Regions from separate parts of the Clostridium sp. YIM B02551 genome, predicted to be linked through region 3. Evidence: riboswitches for the same ligand, from Rfam matches in the RefSeq annotation. Region 3 holds a riboswitch; each other region holds the start of a gene.
What was found. Region 3 has a riboswitch for lysine ahead of L1S47_RS01045 (transporter substrate-binding domain-containing protein). Riboswitches for the same ligand answer to the same signal wherever they lie in the genome.

Region 1 (3,217 bases), on a different contig from region 3:
AATATAAGTTTAAAGGATATATTAAGTGGACAATAAAAACTTTTAGGAATTCAAGAATTATGATTACAATAGATTGCAGTTTTATTAATTTTGGAAATTTGATATAATTTTAATATTATTTAAGAAAAGGAAGATGAAGATGAAAGATAATTTTTTTGTTAAAACTCATGGCTTGGGGAATGAATACATAGTTTTGGAAGAAGATAGAATTGATTTCACTCTTACTGATAGGGCTATTAAAAGAATTTGTAATGTTAATTTTGGTATAGGTTCTGATGGAATATTACTTAAAGTAAAATCAGAAAAAGCTGATTTTGGATTAAGAATATATAATCCAGATGGTTCAGAAGCTGAAAAAAGCGGTAATGGGCTAAGAATATTTTGTAAGTATATTTATGATTATGGTTTTACTAATAATGAAGTTTTTACGGTTGAGACAAAAGGCGGAATAGTTAAGGCTAATATTGTTGAAACATCTAATTCAAAGGCTAAGTTAATTACAGTTGATATGGGAAAAGCAATTTTTAAAGCTGGTGATATTCCTACAAACTTTAAAAGTGAAGAAGTTATAGGTGAAAAAATAACGCTAAACAATAAGGAATTTGAAATAAATTGTGTTTCCTTAGGAAATCCACATTGTGTAATAATAAAAGATGAATTAGATATGGATGAAATAAAAGCATTCGGACAATTAATAGAAAATTATAAAGAGTTTCCAAATAGAATTAATACTCAATTTGCAAAAGTGATTTCTAAGGATGAAGCTCAAATACTAATATGGGAAAGAGGGGCTGGATTTACGCTAGCTTCAGGAAGTTCTTCTTGTGCAGTTGCATCTGTTTTAAGAAAAAGAGGATTAGTAAATGATAAAGTTAAAATTAAGATGCTAGGTGGAGAGCTAATTATTGAAATTGATGACAACTGGAATGTAAGGATGACAGGAGAAGTTAGAGAAATCGCAAAAGGAAATTTAAGTTCGGAACTTATTGAAGACTTAAATAAATAGTATATATAATAAATTAAAGAATTTACATGTTACATAGAGCTCTTAGACGTTTGAACTAAGAGTTCCATGAGATGTAATATGATTTTTGCATTATATAAGTGATGGGAAAGAACTATGAAAATAGTCTTTCCCACTTTTTGTATAAGAAAATTAAATACTTATTTATCAGCAATTTTTACAACTAGTTTAGCTAGCGTATTTCTGTCATTTTCATCAGCAGCATCCCACAATTCTTTAAGAAGTCTTTCCTCGTGATTTCTTGGATCAACATTATTTGAAAGAAATGTGCCTACTTTTTCAGCAACTCCAGTAATAGTTTTATCAGAAAGTCCAACAGTTTCACCAGCATCTACAGCTTTACCTAAGGTAGCTTTCCAAGAATCCCAATCTTTTAATGTATCCATGTTATAAAACCTCCCTAAACTATTATTTACTCTATTAGTATTTATATTTTTTAAGTAAACTATGTAAAAATAAACCCTTGATAAATGTTAAATATAAAGGTATAATTAACAAAAAAGTAAATATTTTTTGAGATAGAGGCGCGATGTTTATGAGTACCATTACGGAGGTAAGCACGTAGATGTTTTGGAAAAGGAACCATCGCCGAAGTGTATAGCTAATGCTTTAAGGCTATATTGCTGGTTTTGTATAAAATATATGCAAGACTGTCACAAGTTTTTTGTGGAGTGCTATACATGGAAATTTATTCGATTAAATAAATTAAGAATAATTTAACCTTGGTATTCTCCAAGGTTTTTTTTTACGCTTTAGGGATTTACAATATTTTAAGTTTATGGTTAAAATTATAAATTTGGATTACAATCGAAGGTTGCCCTAAAGAGTAAAAAAATAGAATTAGTCGCCTGCCAATTTTTCCTCACATGCGTTTGGAAAGGCAGATGCGAGAAAAAAATCGACGGCTCATAATCGCCTTGACGATTTTTTAATTTGCTATTTTAGGAGGTATGTTATGTCAATTCAAGGAGTTTTTGTTCCATTAATTACACCATTTAAAAATGATGAATTAGATTTAATATCATATAAGAGAATGGTAGAGTACTATTTAGCTAAAGGTGTTAGCGGATTTATGCCATTAGGAACAACAGGAGAAAGTCCAACTATTGAGGATAAGGAATATGAAACTATCGTAGAAAAAACAATGGAATATGTTAATAATAAAGTTCCAGTATATTTTGGATTAGGTGGAAACAATACTAAAAAAGTAAAAGAAAAACTAAAGGTTGTAGAAAAATATAATGTAGATGGTATATTATCAGTTTCACCATATTATTCTAGACCTGATCAAAGGGGAATATATGAACATTTTAAGAGTATTTCTGAAGCAACTGATTTAGATATAATTTTATATAATATTCCATATAGAACAGGTAGAAATATTGAAAATAGTACTATTTATAAATTAGCTGAATTAAAAAATATTGTAGGAATAAAAGATGCATCAGGAGATATAAAGCAAACAACAGATCTTCTTATCAATCCTCCAAAGGATTTTTCAATTTTGACTGGTGAAGATAGCTTTTTCTATACTACACTAACCCTTGGAGGTCATGGTGGAATATTGGCTTCATCTCATATTCACACTGAAAGCTTTATAGAGGTATATAATAAGGTTAAAGAAAATAACCATGAAGAAGCTTTGAAGATATGGAAAGAACTATATCAATTTGTCCCTATGCTATTTGCAGAACCAAATCCAGCACCACTTAAATATATCTTAAATAAGATAGGATTAATTGAATCCCCAGAACTAAGACTTCCACTAACTGAAATAAGTGATGAATTAAAAGTAAAATTAGATGGTTTTAAGTTCAACTAATAATTTATTTATGTAGGAATAAATTAAGTTTTCTATAAAAATCATATAAATGAAATTTTAGAATTAAAATAAAAAAATTATTTTAAAGAAGAGCAAAAAAAATAAAAATTATTGCTCTCCTTTTTTTTACTCAATTACCTCTAAGTTATTATTTTATTATTCTTAAATTTGCTCAAAATAATGGTGAGGTGATTATATGAAAAAGTTTATTTCAGTAATATTAAGTTTTTCTATTTTAAGTTTTACTGTAATAGGTTGTCAAAAAGGAACTTCACCAATTAAACCGCAAGTAGTTCCTAATCAATCTGGCGGAAATGATACAACAGGAGACACAACAGGTACAACTGGAGATCAGAATAATACAAATGGTA
Region 2 (3,217 bases), on a different contig from region 3:
TGAATGAATTTTTCTCAAAAATATTACTAATAGAAAAATTATATAACAAATTTAAACATTTACACAACTCGTGTTTAAATTTGTTGTTTTAAAATAAATTAAGACGTCTCAGCATGCCTATTATTGCATACTGAGACGTCAATGCCCCTAAAACCTATTATATTTATTTATGTTTACATATTATTTATTGCTTACTGCTCTAATTACATTTTAATATTTATAGTAGTTTATCCTACGGACTCTTCTAATTCCTGTGGTTCAACATTATCGAACTCTACATCCTCTAACTTTACTACCTTTGTTTTGTATTTCAATTTGTAAACAATCCATATTCCTAAGAATAAAGGTAGTCCAATATAGGAAGAAATTAGTCCACCCCAATCAATATTTTCGGCTTCAATATAGCTAACTCCTTGTCCTAAAACAACAACGGTACATAGAGCTAATGCTATTATTGGTCCTATCGGGAATAACTTAGCTTTATATTTTAACTTACTCATATCTTGCTTTTGTGCAACATATGCTCTTCTAAAACGGAAATGACAAAGTGCTATACCAAGCCAAGCAACAAAACCTGCCAAACCTGATGCTGCAACTAACCATACATATACTGTACTTTCCGCATATATACCAGTTAAGAAACAAGCTGCTGCTACTAATGTTGTTAAAAGTACTGCATTTATAGGAACACCTTTTGAATTAACTTTACCTAACCACTTAGGTGCCATACCTTCTTTTGCCATAGCAAATAGCATTCTGCTAGATGCATACATACCTGAATTCCCACAAGATAGTACAGAAGTTAATATAACTGCATTCATTAATGATGCTGCTGCTGCAATTCCTGCTTTTTCAAATATTAGTGTAAATGGGCTTGTATCAACACCAGCTTGAGTATAAGGAATTATTGCTCCAACTACAAAGATTGTTCCTATATAAAATATTAATATTCTCCAAAATACAGAATTAATAGCTTTAGGAATAGTTTTTTCTGGATTTTCACTTTCTCCAGCTGCTACTCCAATAAGCTCAGTTCCTTGGAATGAAAAACCAGCTATTAAGAATATCATAAATATTGATTTAAATCCACCAACAAATGGTGCTCCATCAACAGTAAAATTCTTGAATCCAACTGCATTTCCTCCAAGAATTCCTAATATAGTTGCAACTCCTATAACTAAAAATACTATTACTGTAACTACCTTAATTCCAGCAAACCAGAATTCAGATTCTCCATAAGATTTTGCTGATAATATGTTTAATGCAACTATTATAACTAAGAATATTGCACTCCATAATACTGCTGGTACGTTAGGGAACCAAAACTTCATTAATAACGATCCAGCAACTAATTCAGCTGCTACAGTTATTGCCCAGTTATACCAATAATTCCAACCAAGCGCAAAGCCTAATGCTGGATCAACAAATTTAGTTGCATATACACTAAATGATCCTGATACAGGCATGAAAGTTGCCATTTCTCCTAAACTCGTTATTAGGAAATATACCATAACTGCAATACATCCATAAGCTACTAACGCTCCTCCTGGTCCTGCTTGATTAATTGTTGCTCCTAAAGCTACAAATATACCTGTTCCAATTGAACCACCTAAGGCTATCATATTTAAATGTCTTGCCTTTAAACTTCTTTTAAGTTCTTGATTGTTTCCCTCTATTTGAGAATTTGAGTTACTCATTTTGTCCTCCTTAAAAATAATTTTCTTTTAAAAATTAAAAAAACCCTGAGCATTCACTCAGGGCATCAATATATTCATACATAAAGGTAAATACGAAAATATATTAAACACGCATCAGTGATAGCTCTCCACAAACGACTTTGTGACAGTCTTGCATATATTTTATGCAAGCCCAGCATTACAACCTTAAAGCATCGGTTGTACACTTCGGCAAAGTTTCCTTTCAAATTGCTTCATTGTGCTTACCTCAGCAATTTTACTCTTAAACTTCGCGCCTCTATCTAGACTATATTGTTTTAACTTCCAACTTATTATATACTTCGACATTATAATTGGTCAATAGTAATTTTTACAATTTATTAATTTCTTGAATTCTGCAAAATTTCTATCTTTATCTTTGATTTTCTATTGTTTTCGCCAACTCTCATGAATTTTAATCTTTATAAATAAATATTAAAATCTATGAAAATTGTAATTTATTTTGTATATTTTTAATATTTACTATACTTGCCATTAATGCTACATTATATATAATGAGTTAAGTAGCATATTTATATATTCTGAAGTATAAGGGGCGAATTATATGAGAAAATCTAGTTTTTATTATAATAAAAGTTTATTAACCAAAAATTCTTTAATTTTAGGATCTGGTTTAATTGCACTTACAGTGCTAAGTATTATATTTTATCTACAATCAAAAAGCAGCTTTTTTATTTTTTATCTTTTAGGTATTTATGCCATTTTTCTTCCTGGAATAATAAGTTCTTCTGGAGTACTTATAAGGAAAAACTGTGAGTTTGTTATTATAGAAGACTCAAATATAACAATAAATACTATAGGTATTTCAAAAAAGCAATTTACCGTAAATGAAATTAAAGAAATAATCGCTGACAAAGATAGGATAAAAATTAAATATAAAAAAAATAAAACTTTTATAGTTAGAGCAAGATTTGTGGACTCTTATGATAATTTCAAAAAATTAAGCAAGACCTTAACACAATTAAGTCCACGCAAGTAATGTTTTAAAGGGCTAGCTAAAATCTATTTAAAAGATTTTAACTAGCCCTCTTATCTTAATTAGTATTGAACACTTTTTAGGCATAATCCCTTGGCTTGAGCTATAGGTCCTGCTTCTGCTCTTTTCTTCTCATCTAATATTCTTTCTACATCCTTAACATTAAGCTTTCCTACTCCAACTTCTAATAGGGTTCCAACAATTATTCTTACCATATTCCATAAGAATCCATTACCATTTACCTCTACCTCAATCATTCCATCATTCTCAGTTATATTAATATAATTAATGGTTCTTACCGTTGATTTAGAATTGGATTTTAAGCTTGTAAAACTTTGAAAATCATGAGTCCCAATTAAGAACTCTGATGCTTTTTTCATATCATCTAAATTTAGTTTCTCATTTGTATGATATGTATACTTTCTATTAAATACATTTCTAAACCTGCCATTATATATTCTATATACATAAGTTTTTGATTTGACATTATATCTTGCATGAAATC
Region 3 (3,217 bases):
AAACGTAATATCCTTGTTACTGTAAAAGTCATAACAAAATAGATAACACAGGCAACAAAGAACGATTCAAAATATCTAAAATTATTTCCTGCAATTGATTTAGTTTGAAAGTATAGTTCCGTTACTGAGATAACATTAAGTACTGAGGTGTCCTTTATATTAATTACAAACTCATTTCCTGTAGCTGGTAAAATATTTCTAATTACTTGTGGCAGAATAACGTTTAACATTGTTTGTATATGATTCATTCCAATTGCATTAGCAGCCTCAAATTGCCCCTTATCTATTGAAACAATTCCACCTCGAACAATTTCAGACATATATGCACCTGTATTAATTGAAACTATAAAAATTGCTGCATAAAATCTGTTCATATCTATTCCAAAAGCTAGTGCAGAACCATAATATATAACCATTGCTTGCACAATCATTGGTGTCCCTCGAAAGAATTCAATATAAATTGAAAAGACGATATTAATCAATTTTAACAAATATCTTTCTATGCCTCTTTGAGGCATTGGAATCGTACGTACAACTCCTATAAATAACCCTATGATTGAACCTAATATAGTTCCAATTACGGATATTAATAGCGTAATGCCTGCACCACGAATAAACATTGGCCCATTTTGAGATATAATTCTTATTATCCACTCCGAACTCATATTTTCGCCTCTTTCTATTTTAATACTTTAAAATATTACAAAACCGACTACATTAACTGCACTCGGTTTATAATAATTATTACTTTGCTGCAGGCTGATTTTTTATTGCAGTATCCATAATTTTTGTCTGTTCATCTTCTGAAATACCTGATAAGATTTCATTTATCTTTGGAGTTAATTCACTTCCCTTAGCTACTCCTACTGCTATCGCTGTATCATCATCCGATGTTTTAAATCCAGTTTTAAACTCAACCATCTTAAAATTGTTATTTGCAGTTTCAGCACTAACGCCTTCAGGCTTTTCTGATACGTAACCATCAATCATGCCTGATTCAAGCGCAACTCTCATAGCTGGAAAATTATCCATGGCTGGTTGTTTACTAACTCCTTGAATTTGATCAATTACTGTGTAATGAAATGTATTTAATTGTGCTGTAATTTTAGCATCCTTAAAGTCTTGAATTGATGTTGCACCATCATACTTTCCGCCTTTCTTTACAACCATAACCAAATTTGATTTATAATAGTTATTTGAAAAATCAATTGTTTTCTTACGTTCTGCTGTAGGAGACATACCTGCAATAATTGCATCAATCTTACCTGAGGTTAATGCAGGTACAAGTCCATCCCATTCTGTCTTTACTATAACTAATTTTTTACCTAGCCCTTGCGCAATCTTTTTTGCTATCTCTATATCATAACCTCCTGCATATTCTGCACTACCATCGATTTTAACTCCACCATTTGAATCATCCATTTGAGTCCAGTTAAATGGTGCATAGCCAGCTTCAAGACCAACCTTAAAAGTTTCTTCTTTGGTACTTGCTTCATTTGTTTTGCTTGTCCCACAACTTGTCATACCTAATGCAGATATACACAGTACAGCTGCCAATAACACAGATAATTTTCTTCTCATATTTCCCTTCCCCTTTCACAACTTTTAATTTATCTTTATCTTTTAAATGGCTTCACTGCCACCTTTGTTTTCAATTTGAGTATAAAAAAAGATCTGAGGTGAACTCAGATCGCAACTAGCATATTTGCCCTTAATTCCTCTCCCTTCCCAAATGAGATAGCACAACTCAATAAACTGGGAAGTTTATTGAGACAGTCCTGTAGCTCTTAACTACAGACCCAGCAAATAATACTGAGAATATTATAAGCTTCGGCGACATTTCCTTCCTATTAGTATCATTGCTTCTCAAACTCCACTAAAAACTGTTAAATATCGCGCCTCTACCCCACCTACATAAGTGAGGTTATATTAAATTATAAAATAAGTTTACCTTACATATCTTCCTAAGTCAACCCATATTTGTATATTTTTTACAATATTGAATTCTCCTCAAATTTAAAAGGTGGAGTTATACTCCACCAATAATTTTATGATACAAATATAAACTACATTCTTTTTGAATAGTAATTTGAAAAGCCTATAAATAGTATCCCTTCTATTAGAAGCAATGACGAAACAAGAATTAAAACTAACCTATCTGCATTCATAAATCCTAAGGCTAAAACCAGTATACAAATTATAAAGTTCATTATTTTACTCACCATATAACCTGATTTTTCTTTTATTCTAATATTACGTTCATCATTTACTTCAATATCCTTTAGTTTTTTAATCTTTTCATCTTCTAATCTTGTGGTAAAGAAATTACCAACTAGGTTTCCTATACCTAAAACAAAAAATGCAGAACCAAATCCAAGACAAATACCTGAAATATTTTTTATATTCTCATCTGCCATTATGAATTTTCCCAAAAGTAACATAGCAACACCTAAAATTAATAAAACTAAATACATAAGAGTTTTTTTATTATTCATTTCTCTTCCTCCTCATATATAAAAATATCTTCGATGTTCATATTAAAATACCTTGCTATTTTAAAAGCTAATATTATAGAAGGATTATATCTGCCATTTTCTAATGATCCTATAGTTTGCCTAGAAACCTCTAATGCTTCAGCAAGTTCTTCTTGTTTAATTCCTCGTTCTTTTCTTATTTCTTCTAATCGATTTTTCAAAGATATACCTCCTCTCATGGAAAGTGTACTTTCCATATATATAATAGCATTATTTTCCCATAATGTAAAGCTTACTTTCCATTAGTTATCAAAAAAATAAGTAGATTATCTATAATCTACTTCTATACTCACTTGGAGTCATTCCTATTTGTTTTTTAAAAAATCCATAAAAATTTGAAGTGCTTTCAAATCCACATAAAAGTGCAATATTGATTACGGTATCATCTGTGTTCTCAAGTAAATCTAGTGCCTTCTCAATTCTAAGTGCATTAATATATTTTACTGGTGTAATACCAAATTTATCAGAAAAGACTTTTATCATATGGTTCTGACTTACTCCTAAAGCTTTTAATTTCTCTTCCATTTCTATATTACTTGAATAATATGAATCAAATAATTTTTTAATCCTAAATGCAAGTTCATCAGTTGGATTAAAATTCAAAAGATCTGGTCGACATCTTTTACATGGACGAAAGCCTTTATCAACTGCCTCTTCAAAATCATCAAAAAATATTACATTAT
Region 4 (3,217 bases), on a different contig from region 3:
TCCTCCCATATTCCGTCTGCTAATTTATTTATTTCTTCTTCTCTCTGCTTTGTTAATATCTCATCAACAACGTAAGTTTCATTCTTACTAATTATAACTTTTCCACTTGCAACTTCCCCAAGGATTAAAGAAATATCAATATCTTTAAGTTCTCCTGCATCATTTTCGCAAACAGCAAAGTCTCCTTCAATTCTATCAATTATATATTTCAAAATATTCTCCTTCTATAAAGATATTATTAAATAGTATATCATATTTGTATTATTTATTTTAACCTTAATAAAATAAAAAATCTATAAAGAATTTATAAAATTTAACCTAACTAGTCAATATAAAAAAATCGTCAAGGCGATTATGAGCCGTCGATTTTTTTATCGCATCTGCCTTTCCAAACGCATGTGAGGAAAATTTGGCAGGCGACTAATTCTATTTTTTACTCTTTAGTGAGTCTTTAGATTGTACTTCAAGCATATAATTTTATCCACAAATTAAAAATATTATAAATTCCTAAAGAGTAAAAAAATAAATAAGATTCAGCTATAAAATAACTGAATCCTATTTGTATTATATTTCATTTCTTAATATATCTTCATAACTTTCTCTTTTACAAATAACTCTAGCCTTACCTTCACTAACCATAATAACAGCAGGTCTAGGAATCTTATTATAGTTGTTTGCCATAGAATAACCATATGCTCCAGTAGAAAATACTGCCAATATATCTCCACTTTCAACTTTGGGTATTGATATATCATTAATAAGTATATCTCCTGACTCACAACACTTACCTGCGATGGTTACCTCTTCATATTGTTCTTCCCCTAATCTGTTTACAACTAAACAATTATATTCAGCTCTATATAATGCAGGTCTTATATTGTCAGTCATACCCCCATCTACTGAAACATACTTTCTTACTTCTGGAATATCTTTAATTGAACCTATAGTATATAAAGTTGTACCAGCATTTGCTATTATTGATCGTCCTGGTTCAATAGATAAAGTTGGTATCTCCATTCCAAGTTTCTTGCATACAACTTCTGCCTTATCAAGTATTGCTTTACAATACTCCTTGGTTTCTCTAGGTTCATCTCCCTCATTATAATAAACTCCGAATCCTCCACCTAAATCTAATTCAGGTATTTTAATTCCTAGTTCTTTTTGAACCTTAAATAATAAGTTCAACATTATTTCTGTTGCATCTTCATATGGTTCTATTTCAAATATTTGAGATCCAATATGACAATGAAGCCCACTTAATTCAATGTTTTTGTAAGATGATGCTGCTTTAATAGCTTCAAAAATCAGATCTCCAACTGGAGCAAATCCAAATTTTGAGTCTATTTGGCCAGTTTTTATATATTCATGGGTATGCGCTTCTATTCCTGGGGTTATTCTTAGATATATCTTCTGAACAACTCCATATTCTTTAGCAATAGAATCTAATATCTCTAGTTCATATAAATTATCTACTACAAATCTTCCAACTCCATTACTTATACCCATTTTAATCTCATCTATAGTTTTATTGTTTCCATGAAAATAAATTTTTTCAGCAGGATATTCAGCCTTAAGTGCAGTAAATAATTCTCCTCCAGATACTACATCTAGATATAAGCCTTCATCTCTAATTATTCTACACATTTCTAGTGTTAAAAAGGCTTTCCCAGCATAAGCAACCCTATTTCCGCCCTCTGAACACTGAAAGCTTTTATAGTAATCTCTACAATTATTTCTTACTAGCTCCTCATCAACTACATAAACAGGTGTTCCATATTCTTTAGCTAAAATACTAGCTTCAACTCCTCCAATATAAAGCTGATTGTTCTCAATTTGTGCTGTACCAAATAATTTCATCTTTATTCCCCCTTGTTTATTTGCCCCATAAAAAAATCGTCAAGGCGATTATGAGCCGTCGATTTTTTTCTCGCATCTGCCTTTCCAAACGCATGTGAGGAAAACTTGGCAGGCGACTAATTCTATTTTTATTCTTTAGGGAAGTCTGGTAAATCCTTAGATTATAATTCAAACTCATAATGTTATCCACAACCTAAAAATATTATAGATTCCTAAAGAAAAATAAAAGTCACAGAAAAATCTGTGACGGGTAGAGTTCTTTTGTATAGGATATTGCAATTATTACAATAAAAACATCATAATTAATTGCAATTAGCCTACCTTGTAGCTCTCCACTTATAGTGACAATCATGAATATGTTCTATTCATGACCAGAGATAACTTCTGCCGTTGCTATCTCTTCGGCTATTTCTCCTTTCCTTAAAGATCATCACTTGCCAGTTCCTTTTAAGTACTAATAGTAAATAGCTCCTCTACCCTAGGTATATATTATATTGTATTCAACTTGATGTTAATATGATAACATACTCTTTTTAGTTGTCAATAAAAAATTAAGAATTCCTATATCTATCCATTAAACTACTCATTATATCTGCTCCAAGAGGTGGTGTATATGTTATTGCATTTGCCCCAGCTTTTATTGTTTCTTCAACACTTTCTTCTGTTGGTCCTCCTGTTGCAATTACTGGGAACTCAGGAAACTGACTTCTAATTTTTCTTACAATTGCAGCAGTATCCTTACCACCTGAAACATTTAATATAGTTGCACCTGATTCTATTCTCTCTTCTATGTTTTCATTCTCAGATACAATAGTTACTATAATAGGTATATCAATAGTTTTTCTTATCTTACTTATAATCTCATTTGATGTTGGAGCATTTAATACGACTCCCATAGCTCCCTTAAATTCAGCATCTAATGCTAGGTTAATAACCCTTTTTCCTTGAGTTATACCTCCACCAACTCCACAAAATACAGGTACATCTGCTGCCATAACTAGAGCCTCAGTAATTACAGGTTGAGGTGTAAATGGGTACACTGCAATAATAGCATCTGCATTTGTATTTCTTATTATTGCTACATCTGTGGTAAATAATAATGATTTTATTCTCTTGCCAAATATCTTAATTCCACTACAATTTCTAATAACTTGAGGCACCTCAATAACATGATTCCTTAAGGTTCCCTTAATCTCAGGTACAAACTTAGACTCTTTTTGTGACATACAATTACCTCCATGAAAAATTATTCTAAATATATTATAATACTAAAAATTTCAGTATAAAATATATTCACATTATCTTAAATAATTTGTAATATTTATCTTAATATGAAATATGAAACAAAAAAAGAGTTCCT

Region 1: another riboswitch for lysine. It lies ahead of dapA (4-hydroxy-tetrahydrodipicolinate synthase); the one in region 3 lies ahead of L1S47_RS01045 (transporter substrate-binding domain-containing protein).
Region 2: another riboswitch for lysine. It lies ahead of L1S47_RS07875 (amino acid permease); the one in region 3 lies ahead of L1S47_RS01045 (transporter substrate-binding domain-containing protein).
Region 4: another riboswitch for lysine. It lies ahead of lysA (diaminopimelate decarboxylase); the one in region 3 lies ahead of L1S47_RS01045 (transporter substrate-binding domain-containing protein).

The regions. Positions count from the first base shown of each region.
Region 1 covers NZ_JAKGTF010000003.1:201,408-204,624, reverse strand. Annotated here, with positions in the region: gene L1S47_RS05205 (hypothetical protein) at 1-36, shown strand, start outside; gene dapF (diaminopimelate epimerase) at 140-1,006, shown strand; gene L1S47_RS05195 (DUF3243 domain-containing protein) at 1,165-1,410, opposite strand; lysine riboswitch at 1,536-1,709, shown strand; gene dapA (4-hydroxy-tetrahydrodipicolinate synthase) at 1,980-2,846, shown strand; gene L1S47_RS05185 (CAP domain-containing protein) at 3,043-3,217, shown strand, end outside.
Region 2 covers NZ_JAKGTF010000005.1:165,242-168,458, forward strand. Annotated here, with positions in the region: gene L1S47_RS07875 (amino acid permease) at 228-1,697, opposite strand; lysine riboswitch at 1,811-1,985, opposite strand; gene L1S47_RS07880 (hypothetical protein) at 2,281-2,715, shown strand; gene truA (tRNA pseudouridine(38-40) synthase TruA) at 2,775-3,217, opposite strand, start outside.
Region 3 covers NZ_JAKGTF010000001.1:190,741-193,957, reverse strand. Annotated here, with positions in the region: gene L1S47_RS01050 (amino acid ABC transporter permease) at 1-665, opposite strand, end outside; gene L1S47_RS01045 (transporter substrate-binding domain-containing protein) at 745-1,524, opposite strand; lysine riboswitch at 1,731-1,912, opposite strand; gene L1S47_RS01040 (hypothetical protein) at 2,067-2,495, opposite strand; gene L1S47_RS01035 (helix-turn-helix transcriptional regulator) at 2,492-2,695, opposite strand; gene L1S47_RS01030 (bifunctional transcriptional activator/DNA repair enzyme AdaA) at 2,805-3,217, opposite strand, start outside.
Region 4 covers NZ_JAKGTF010000002.1:323,838-327,054, forward strand. Annotated here, with positions in the region: gene L1S47_RS04195 (DUF3006 domain-containing protein) at 1-212, opposite strand, end outside; gene lysA (diaminopimelate decarboxylase) at 565-1,857, opposite strand; lysine riboswitch at 2,175-2,341, opposite strand; gene L1S47_RS04205 (hydrolase) at 2,409-3,083, opposite strand.